Regions from separate parts of the Streptomyces sp. NPDC087901 genome, predicted to be linked through region 2. Evidence: riboswitches for the same ligand, from Rfam matches in the RefSeq annotation. Region 2 holds a riboswitch; each other region holds the start of a gene.
What was found. Region 2 has a riboswitch for S-adenosylmethionine ahead of ACIOEW_RS04230 (aminotransferase class V-fold PLP-dependent enzyme). Riboswitches for the same ligand answer to the same signal wherever they lie in the genome.
Positions count from the first base shown of each region.

Region 1: it holds a riboswitch for S-adenosylmethionine, as region 2 does, so the genes downstream of both, ACIOEW_RS17735 (amino acid ABC transporter permease) here and ACIOEW_RS04230 (aminotransferase class V-fold PLP-dependent enzyme) in region 2, are expected to answer to the same signal.
Region 3: it holds a riboswitch for S-adenosylmethionine, as region 2 does, so the genes downstream of both, ACIOEW_RS08095 (hypothetical protein) here and ACIOEW_RS04230 (aminotransferase class V-fold PLP-dependent enzyme) in region 2, are expected to answer to the same signal.

Region 1 covers NZ_JBIUUC010000005.1:122,058-125,322, forward strand. The annotation lists gene ACIOEW_RS17730 (amino acid ABC transporter ATP-binding protein) at 2-787, opposite strand; gene ACIOEW_RS17735 (amino acid ABC transporter permease) at 784-1,788, opposite strand; SAM riboswitch class IV at 2,115-2,222, opposite strand; SAM riboswitch class IV at 2,347-2,491, shown strand; gene ACIOEW_RS17740 (putative leader peptide) at 2,544-2,594, shown strand; gene ACIOEW_RS17745 (glutathione S-transferase C-terminal domain-containing protein) at 2,780-3,265, shown strand, end outside.
Region 2 covers NZ_JBIUUC010000001.1:953,536-956,800, forward strand. The annotation lists gene trpD (anthranilate phosphoribosyltransferase) at 1-839, shown strand, start outside; SAM riboswitch class IV at 930-1,047, shown strand; gene ACIOEW_RS04230 (aminotransferase class V-fold PLP-dependent enzyme) at 1,222-2,601, shown strand; gene ACIOEW_RS04235 (Lrp/AsnC ligand binding domain-containing protein) at 2,674-2,955, opposite strand; gene ACIOEW_RS04240 (rhomboid family intramembrane serine protease) at 3,132-3,265, opposite strand, start outside.
Region 3 covers NZ_JBIUUC010000002.1:591,052-594,316, reverse strand. The annotation lists gene ACIOEW_RS08100 (cytochrome P450) at 1-878, opposite strand, end outside; gene ACIOEW_RS08095 (hypothetical protein) at 1,037-1,456, opposite strand; SAM riboswitch class IV at 1,504-1,613, opposite strand; gene ACIOEW_RS08090 (phosphocholine-specific phospholipase C) at 1,760-3,265, opposite strand, start outside.

The DNA of each region.
Region 1 (3,265 bases), on a different contig from region 2:
GTCAGAGCACCTTGCTGAGGAAGTCCCTGGTCCGGTCGTGCTGCGGGTCGTCCAACACCTGGGCGGGCGAGCCCTGTTCGACGATCCGGCCGTCGTCCATGAAGACGACCCGGTCGGCGACCTCACGGGCGAAGCCGATCTCGTGGGTGACGATGACGAGGGTGGTGCCGCTGCTCGCCAGGTCCTTGATGACCGCCAGCACCTCGCCGACCAGTTCCGGGTCGAGCGCGGACGTCGGCTCGTCGAAGAGAATGACGCCGGGCCGCAGGGCGAGGGCACGGGCGATGGCCACCCGCTGCTGCTGGCCGCCGGACAACTGCCGGGGGTACGCCCCGGCCCGGTCGGCGAGGCCCACCCGGGCCAGCAGGTCGCGGGCCCGCTCCCGGGCCGCGCCCTTGGCGAGCCTGCCCGTCGCCACCGGGGCGGCCGCCACGTTGTCCAATACGGTCAGATGCGGGAAGAGGTTGAAGTTCTGGAAGACGAAACCGATCCGGCTGCGCTGGGCCAGAATGACCCGCTCGCTGAGCTCCTTGAGCCGTTCACCCTGCCGGCGCACACCGATCATTTCGCCGTTCAGGCTGACATGGCCGATCTCCGGCTTCTCCAAGTGGTTGATCACCCTGAGGAGGGTGGACTTGCCCGAGCCCGACGGCCCGAGGATGACCGTGACCTCGCCTGGCCGCACGGTCAGCCCCACACCGTCCAGAACCCGTTGGCTGCCGTACCACTTGTACACGTCGTGCACCTCGACCGCGGCCGGGCGTATCTCCTGCGTGTCGGTGGTCATGTCGCCGTCTCCCTCCGGACCCGGGCCCTCAGTTCGCCGAGGCCGGTCCGTACCTTCCGCAGCGGGGTCGGCGGCAGGGTGCGCAGCGCGCCCCTTGAGTAGTGCCGCTCGACGTAGAACTGGATGACGGACACTGCGCTGGTGAGGATCAGGTACCAGACGGTGGCGACCAGCAGCAGGGGCACGATGTCGCCGGGGTAGGTGCTTCCCATGCTCTGTACGGAGCCGAACAGGTCGAGCAGGGAGACGTAGAAGACCAGCGAGGTGCCCTTGATCAGACCGATCAACTGGTTGACGTAGTTCGGGGTGATCGAGCGCAGCGCCTGCGGGAAGACGATCTTCGCGAACTGGTACCGCCTCGGGAGGCCGAGTGCGGCGGCCGCCTCGTGCTGCCCCTGGTCCACGGAGAGGATGCCGCCGCGCACCACCTCGGAGGCGTAGGCCGCCTCGTTGAGGCTCAGTCCGACGACCGCGACGGCCATGTCGGTGGCAAGGCGCGACTCGTCGAAGGTGAAGAAGGCCGGACCGAACGGCACCCCGACGCTCACCGTGCGGTAGAGCGCACTGAAGTTGTAGAGGAACAGCAGGACCACGATCAGCGGCACCGAGCGGAACAGCCAGGTGTAGAGCCAGCTGGCCGTGCGCAGCACCGGGTTCGGGGAGAGTCTCGCCAGGGCCAGCAGGACACCGCCGAGCAGGCCCAGCGCAGCGCTGTACACCGCCACTTCGAGGGTGATGACCAGCCCGTCGAGGATCGCCGGCCGCAGGAACCAGTACTGGAAACGGCCCCATTGGTAGAACGGGTTGGTCACCAGACCGTGAATGATCTGGGCGACGAGTACGAGCACGACGACCGTGACGATCCAACGGCCGGGACGTCTGAGCGGGAGGACCCGCTGCGCCGCCAGGGGCTCGGGCGCGACGGTCGGGCCGGGACGGGGGTTCGCCTCGGTGGGCGGCGCTGGTCCCGGGGACACAGCGACGCCGGAGAGTTCACTCATGGAGGGCTCCAGCGGATACGGACACCCCGGACCGCGGGAGGCCGCGGCACCGCACCCGTCGGGGACGGGTCCGCGGGACGCGGCACACAGCGCGGCACAGGGGCCGGGTGGGGAGAGGACACACCGCGACAGCGGTGGATGTCAGGGGATCGGAGGGCCGTCAGCCCTGACAGAGAGGGCGGGAAACGGCCGTACACAGCGCGCTGCTGACACGCAGCAGGTCGACGGAGCGGTCCGCGCACAGCAGGACGCAGCCGCGAGGCCGTCGAGCGGCCATCCCGTCAGCTGCGTTCATCCCGCTCACCGTCACCATTCCGCCCCGCGGGGCCTCACGCTTACCGAACGTCATCCGGTCCGGTCCTCACCTGGGGCACCCCACTGCGTGCGAGGGTTGCCGGCCGGCAAGCCAGGGCTCTTCGCCGGCACTCGTGACCGTTCTGCTCTGCGCCGGAGGTTAGGGCCGCACCGAAAAGGATGTCAACGCCGGTGACCACCAGTCGAGACGGCTTGTCCCGCCTTCTTGACGGCACCACCGGACGCACCGAAACTGGCGTGGACGGTCACGATTGTCAGCGCTGCACGTGCGGGATCTCCCGCTCGTGCGGTCATCGGCCCCGGCCCGCTGACAGGCAACCCTTCCACCGCGATGGGGTGCCCCGGGTGACGACCGGGTCCTGTTGGAGCAACAGGACAAGCGCGGTCTCGCGTCTCGCGAGCCCCGATGGCAGGACCGGTGGGAATTGCCCAGGAACGGCTTGACGAGGCGCCTGCACATCGATCTGTTGCGCGTCTCCAGCGCTTACTAGTCCGCGTCGGACCCGTCCCCGTCCGATCGGCCGGACTCCTTGTCCCGGCGCGCTCGAACCGGGATCGAACGGGTCCCCTCGGTCCGGACCGGTACGCAAGCGCAGTCGCTCCGCATCCGTCCGCCGGTGCCGGCATGGCGGCGGTGGCTTTGTCGTTCCCCCCAGGGATCCCCATAGGGAGAGTCATGCCCGAGACAGCATCGCGCGGTTCCAGTACAGGCAACTCGCCGCAGCGCGGCCCCGTTTCCTCCGCCTCCGCTTCACGCGCCGCGGGCCTGCGCCCGTCGTCGGGTGTTCCGTCCCCCCGCTTCGACAGCCGGATCGGTGTCGGCCTCGCCGGCGGCTTCTATCCGGCTCCGCACCGCTACGAACTGTTCCTGTCGGCGAGTTGTCCGCGCTCGCTGCGCATCTCCATCACGCTCGGCCTCCTCGGTCTGCGGGACTCGGTCGCCACCACGCTCCTGACCCACCCGGCCGGAACACCCGAGGCCTTCGCCTCGCTGCGCAGTGCGTACGAGGCGACGGTGCACCACTACGACGGACCGCTGACGGCTCCCGCTCTGTGCGACCGCTGGAGCGGCCGCATCGTCAGCAACCACACACCCGACATTCTCCGCGACCTGGCCGGTCTGCTGTCCGGGCACAACGAGGCCTGCCCCTCCGCGCTGCAC
Region 2 (3,265 bases):
TGTACGAGCACGCCACGACCATCCATGTACCCGGCCGTACGGTCGACATCGTGGGCACCGGCGGCGACATGGCCAAGACGGTCAACATCTCCACCATGTCGGCGATCGTCGTGGCGGGGACCGGTGCCAAGGTCGTCAAGCACGGCAACCGCGCCTCGTCGTCGGCCAGCGGTTCCTCCGACGTCCTGGGGAAGCTCGGCGTCAATCTGGAGCTGTCCCCGCAGCGTGTGGTGGAGGTGGCCGAGGAAGCGGGCATCACGTTCTGTTTCGCCGTGAAGTTCCACCCCGCCCTGAGGTATGCGGCCAAGGCCCGGGCGGAGCTCGGCGCACCGACCACCTTCAACATCCTCGGGCCGCTCACCAACCCGGCCAAGGTGCGCTCACAGGCGATCGGCGTCGCCGACCTGCGGATGGCACCCATCGTCGCGGGCGTCCTCGCCGAGCGCGGCAACTCCGCCCTGGTCTTCCGCGGCGACGACGGCCTGGACGAGCTGACCACCACCGCGACCTCCCGTGTCTGGGTCGCCAGGGGCGGCGTGGTGCGCGAGGAGGCCTTCGACCCGCGCGACGTCGGCATCGACCTGGTGCCGGTGGAGGCGCTGCGGGGCGCCGACGCCTCGTACAACGCCGATGTGGCCCGCCGGCTGATCGCCGGGGAGACGGGACCCGTACGGGACGCCGTCCTGCTCAACTCGGCGGCGGCGCTCGTCGCGCTGGACCCGGGGGAGGGCACGCTCACCGAGCAGCTCACCGCGGGGATGGCGAAGGCCGCCGAGTCCATCGACTCGGGCGCGGCAGGCCGGGCGCTGGAGAGATGGGTCGTGGCCAGCAACGCCTGAGGGGCCGGCGTACGGAGTGTGAGGCAGGGCGCAGTCCAGATCATGGACTGCGCCTTGCGCGTTCTCGCACGTATGGCAAGATGCTGCGCAGGTCATGAGTGACAGCGACTACGGCCCCGGCCCGCTGTCCGGCAACCCTCCGTCCGTGGCGGGGTGCCCCGGGTGAAGACCAGGCCGCAGGCAGCGAGGTCTGCGGCAAGCGCGGACCCCTCGACATCGTCAGATGTCCACCCGTGGGGTCCTGGTCCTCAGGGAGCCTCTTGTGAGCAAGCGAATGCGATAGGGCTTTTCGGCCCTCTTCCGCACACCCCTCTTTCTTCCTTCCGTGCTGCCGCGTATCCGCAGGCACGCGGAATTCGCCTGCCTGTTACGGGAGTTCGTCATGTCTGTCTTCACCGCTGCCACCGACCAGTCGATTTGTGCGCCGCTGCCGGTTCTGGGCAAGGATGTGACGGTTCCGCTGGTCACCGGCGGAGAGGTCACCTACGCCGCGCTGGACTACGCCGCCAGCGCTCCGGCCCTGCAGCGGGTGTGGGACGACGTGGCCGCGTACGCGCCGTACTACGGCAGCGTCCACCGCGGTGCCGGCTACCTCTCGCAGCTCTCCACGGACCTCTTCGAGAGCAGCCGCGAGACGGTCGCGGAGTTCCTCGGCTGCCGCGCCGACGACCAGGTGGTCTTCACCCGGTCCACCACCGACTCGCTCAACCTGCTCGCCGCCGCTCTGCCCGCCGACTGCCAGGTGTTCGTCTTCGAGACCGAGCACCACGCCTCGCTGCTGCCCTGGCGCGACGCCCGCGTGACGTACCTGAACGCCCCGCGCACCCCGGACGAGGCCGTCGAGACGCTGGAGCGGGCCCTCGCCGACCGCGACCCCTACGGCCCCGCGCTGGTCTGCGTCACCGGCGCCTCCAACGTCACCGGCGAGCTGTGGCCGGTCAAGGAGCTCGCCGCCGCCGCGCACGCCCACGGCGCCCGGATCGTGCTGGACGCCGCCCAGCTGGCCCCGCACCACCCCGTCGACATCGCCGAGCTGGACGTCGACTGGGTCGCCTTCTCCGGGCACAAGCTGTACGCACCGTTCGGCTCCGGGGTCCTCGCCGGCCGCTCCGACTGGCTGCGCGACGCCGAGCCCTACCTGGCCGGCGGCGGCGCCTCCCGCAAGGTCGCCCGGCGCACCGACGGCGGTGTCGACGTCGAATGGCACACCACCGCCGCCCGCCACGAGGCCGGCTCGCCCAACGTCATCGGCGTCTACTCCATCGCCTCCGCCTGCAAGGCGCTCACCGAGGCCGGGTTCGACAGCCTGGTCGCCCGCGAGCAGCAGCTCGTCTCCGCGGTCCGCGCCGGACTCGCCGAGGTCCCCGAAGTCAAGGTGCTCTCGCTGTTCGGCGACGACGCCCCGCGGGTCGGCGTCATCTCCTTCGTGGTGGAGGGCTGGAACAGCTCGCACTTCGCCGCGGCGCTCTCCGCCGAGTACGGCATCGGAGTGCGTGACGGACTGTTCTGCGCCCACCCCCTCGTGCGCACCCTGCTCGGCAGCGACCCGCAGGACGTCGGGGAGTGCGGCGCGCCGGAGGCGGAGCCGGGCCAGAAGTCCCTCAACGCGATCCGGGTCAGCTTCGGCGCCGGTACACCGGACGAGCACATCGAGCGCTTCCTGCAGGCGGTCAGGGAACTCGTGAGCGAGGGTGCCCAGTGGAAGTACCGCACCGAGGACGGCCGTTGCGTCCCGGACCGGGGCGCGGCCGCGCAGGTCTGAGACGAGACCCCCCTCAGCACTTTCGGCCGGGTACGGACAGCTGTCCGTACCCGGCCGAAAGTGCTGAGAGTCCTAAGCGTCCAGACCGATGGCGAAGGCCGCCTCCAGGTCGTGCTGCGAGTACGTGCGGAACGCCACGTGGGTGTCGGTTCCCTCGACACCGGGGATCTTGCTGATCCGGCCGGGGATGACATCGGCGAGGTCGTCGTGCTTGGACACCCGGACCATGGCGATCAGGTCGTACGTACCGGTGACCGAGAAGACCTCGCTGACGCTGTCCAGCGAGGCGATGGCCTCGGCGATCTCAGGAATCCGGTCCACGCTGGTCTTGATGAGTACGATCGCGGTGATCACGGCTGGCTTTCTCCCTCGGTGGCCGTGGCTGGAGACTTCACTCTAGAGCCTTGCGTCCGGATCATGCCGGGCCCGCGGGGCCCGGCACGCACGTGAGCGGCGTTGTCGTCGGTCGCCCGTGCTCCGCAGTGACTCCCTCCTCCGCCCTGCAGCTGCGCGCGCCGCACCACGCTCCTCTATCCCGCCTGATCCGGACGCAAGGCTCCGGCCCCGCGCCGGAAGCGCCCCCAGGCGTAGAGAAAGCCGGTGGCGAAGCCGACCACATGGGCGAGGTAGGCCACGCCGGGCCCGCTGCCCGCGCCCTCGGCCG
Region 3 (3,265 bases), on a different contig from region 2:
TTCATGGCCTCGCCGATGCTGCGCCGGCCGCGGGCCATGGAGTCGGCGAACTCGTCCTCGGTGAGCATCAGCCGAAGGGAGTTGCTGATCCAGTCGGCGGTGGTGAGGTGCCCGGCGGCCGTGATGGCCATCAGGTCGAGCATGTACTCCTCGTCGGTGAAAGCCTCGGGAAAGGCGAGCATGCGCGAGGTCACGTCGTCCCCGGGCGCGGCCCGCTTCGCGGCCACCAGCCTGGCCATGTGTTCCCCGAACCGCAGATGGGCGCTCTGCGCGTCCGGGCCGCCGTCGGCAAGGTCCTTCAGCACCCGGGCGATGTCGGCGCCTTCGGCGTCGGGGAACCCGACCAGCCGGGCGAGGACGAGGACGGGAAGGGGATCGCAGAAGTCAGCGACAAGGTCGGCCGTACCGCGGCTGCACACGTCGTCGATGAGCCGGTCGGCCAACTGCTCGCAGTGGCTGCGGATCTGATGGGGGTCCGCGCCTTCCAGGGCCGGCCCGACCATGCGGGCGTGCCGCTGGTGCTCCTCCCCCGCGCTGAAGTAGATGGACGGCAGGGGACGCCCCACCATCGGCAACAGGGGCCAGTCGTCGGGGATGTGGGGCCATTGGTTCCAGAGGCCGACATCACGCGGGAACAGCGCGCCGTCGCTGGTGACTTGATGGAGTTCGCGGTACCCGATGACCAGCCAGGCGGGGAACCCGCCCGGCAGCTCCACGGGGACGACAGGCCCGTGATCACGCCGCATGGCGCGGTAGGCGGCCTGGGGTTCGGTCTGGAAGCCCGGCCCGCCGAGCGGCACGGCCCCGGCGTGAGCCGGACAGCCGGGAGGCGGTGGAGGAGTGGACGGCGCGGGCTCGGTGGATGAAGGGCGCGTCATGAGTCCTGACTCCTGTGGCGACAGCTGCAAGCGTCACGATCATGCGATCAACGCACGTTCACTATAAGGATTTTATGTGACGCCGGAACGGTCGAGGGCGATCAATTCCGCACCTCGAACAGAACAACAGGACGACATCTCGGCACAATTGATAAGCATCACGATGTACCGCACCGGGCGGAGCCGACCTCGCAGAGGGCCCCGCCCTGGAGCCCGACATTGACCAGCCCGGCACCTCTCTCGTCCCCGAGTCCGCCGCCGCCTTCACCCTCCACGAGCTTCAGCGCATGCCAGCGCTCCAGCCAGTACACACGCCCGCGGTGACCGGCGAGCGTTTCCCGCAGCGAGAGTGGAGCGTGCGTCCAGACCACGGGGAGCTCACCCGAGTAGTCGAAGGCGGGACGCAGTTCGACCCATCCGTCGTCGCGGACGTCACCGGAGGTGAGCAGGATCTCGACGGCCCGGCCCGGCTCCTGCCGGCACTTCTTGGCATGGATCCAGTGCACACGGTGCCCCGCGGCGTAGCGGGTGCAGTCGTCGCTCCGCACGGAGTCGTTCTGGGTGAGATGACGCAACATGGTGAGGTTCGCCTTCCGGGGTGAGGACCCCGAGTGCCCTGCACCGCGGTCCGCTGTTCCCCGTACCCTGCGTACGGGGCAGGTCGTCACCCGGAGCACCCGCAGCGGAGCGGGGTGCCGTCCAGCAAGCCGGGGCTGTGCACTGGAACTCATGACCCGTCCAAGACTCTAACCCACGCACTCGGCAGGGCCCGACGGGTGGCCAGGAGCGCGGGGCGCCCGGCCCGACGGGTGGTCAGGAGCGCCGGGCGCCCGGCCACGGGCGCCGCCCACCCCCGAACCACCCGCCGGGCCGGGGACCACTCACCCGGTGACGAGACCCGGGTCGCTCGAACCGGGCCGGCCCGTCTCGACGTGCCCGGCGAAGCGCCGCAGGAACGTGGCGTCCACATCGGAGACGACGGTGACGTCGTACCAGCTCTTGCTTCCCCGCAGGTCAAGCGCGTGCTTCACAGTCGCGCCCGCACGGACCTCGAAGGTCTGCACCCCTCCCCCGTACCCGACGGCACTGCGAACGGTCAGACGCACAGTCGCGGAACCGCCATTGACGAAGGTCAGTTCGAGCCCACCGGTGGCGGCATCATGACGAGTCGTCACCTCCGGCCCCGCCACCTTCCCGGCCGCCCGGAAGGTGCGCAGGAATCCGTTGGGGCCGTGGACGGTGAGGTCGGTCACTCCCTTGGAGTAGGCGGTGTTCCAGCTGTCCGAGAGGGACTTTCCGGCCTCGGTGGTGTAGGTCCAGGGCCCGTCGGTGCGGTTCGCGGAAGTCACGAGGAACTGCGCCCCTGCGGCGGCGCCGCCACTGAAGGTGAGGCGGTACTTGCCGGTGGCCGTATCGGCGGCACCGTCCACGAAGGGCGCGTAGCGCAGCGGCCGGGTGGGCCGGGCCCCCTTCTCCTGCTTGGGCACGCTGCCGGTGGCGGGCGGCGCGGGGACGTAGTCGGGGTGCCGGAGGCGGTCCGGAGGCTCATAGGCATCCGTCGACGGCAGCGAGACGTCCGAGGTGTCCGAACGGCGGAAGTCGAAGGCCGAGGTGAGATCACCGCAGACGGCGCGCCGCCAGGGCGAGATGTTGGGCTCGCGCACACCGAAGCGCTGCTCGATGAACCGGATGACGGAGGTGTGGTCGAAGACCTCGGAACACGCGAACCCGCCGGTGCTCCAAGGGGAAACGACCATCATGGGCACCCGCTGGCCGAGCCCGTACGGACCGGCTGCGTACCGGATGTCGCCGGGGAAGTAGTCGGCGGAGGTGTCCACGGTGGACAGGCCCTGCGAGGCCCCCGACGGCACGAAGGGCGGCACGATGTGATCGAAGAAGCCGTCGTTCTCGTCGTAGGTGATGAAGAGGGCCGTCCGGCCCCAGACCTCGGGGTCGGCGGTCAGTGCGTCCAGGACCTGCGAGATGTACCAGGCACCGTAATTCGCGGGCCAGTTGGGATGCTCGCTGTACGCCTCCGGGGCAACGATCCAGGACACCTTCGGCAGCGTCCCGGCCCGGACATCGGCCTTCAGGTCATCGAGGAGCCCGCCACCGTTCTTGATGTCGGTCCCGGTACGCGCCTTGTCGTACAGCGGATCGCCGGGCTCGGCCTCGCGGTAACTGTTGAAGTAGAGGAGCGAGTTGTCGCCGTACGTACCTCGATAGGCATCGTTGATCCACCCCCAGGACCCTGCCGCGTCGAGCCCGTCACCGATGTCCTGGTACACCTTCCACGACACCCCGGCCTGCTCCAGCCGCTCGGGGTAGGTGGTCCAGCCGTACCCCGCCTCGTCGTTGCCGAGCACGGGACCGCCGCCGGACCCGTC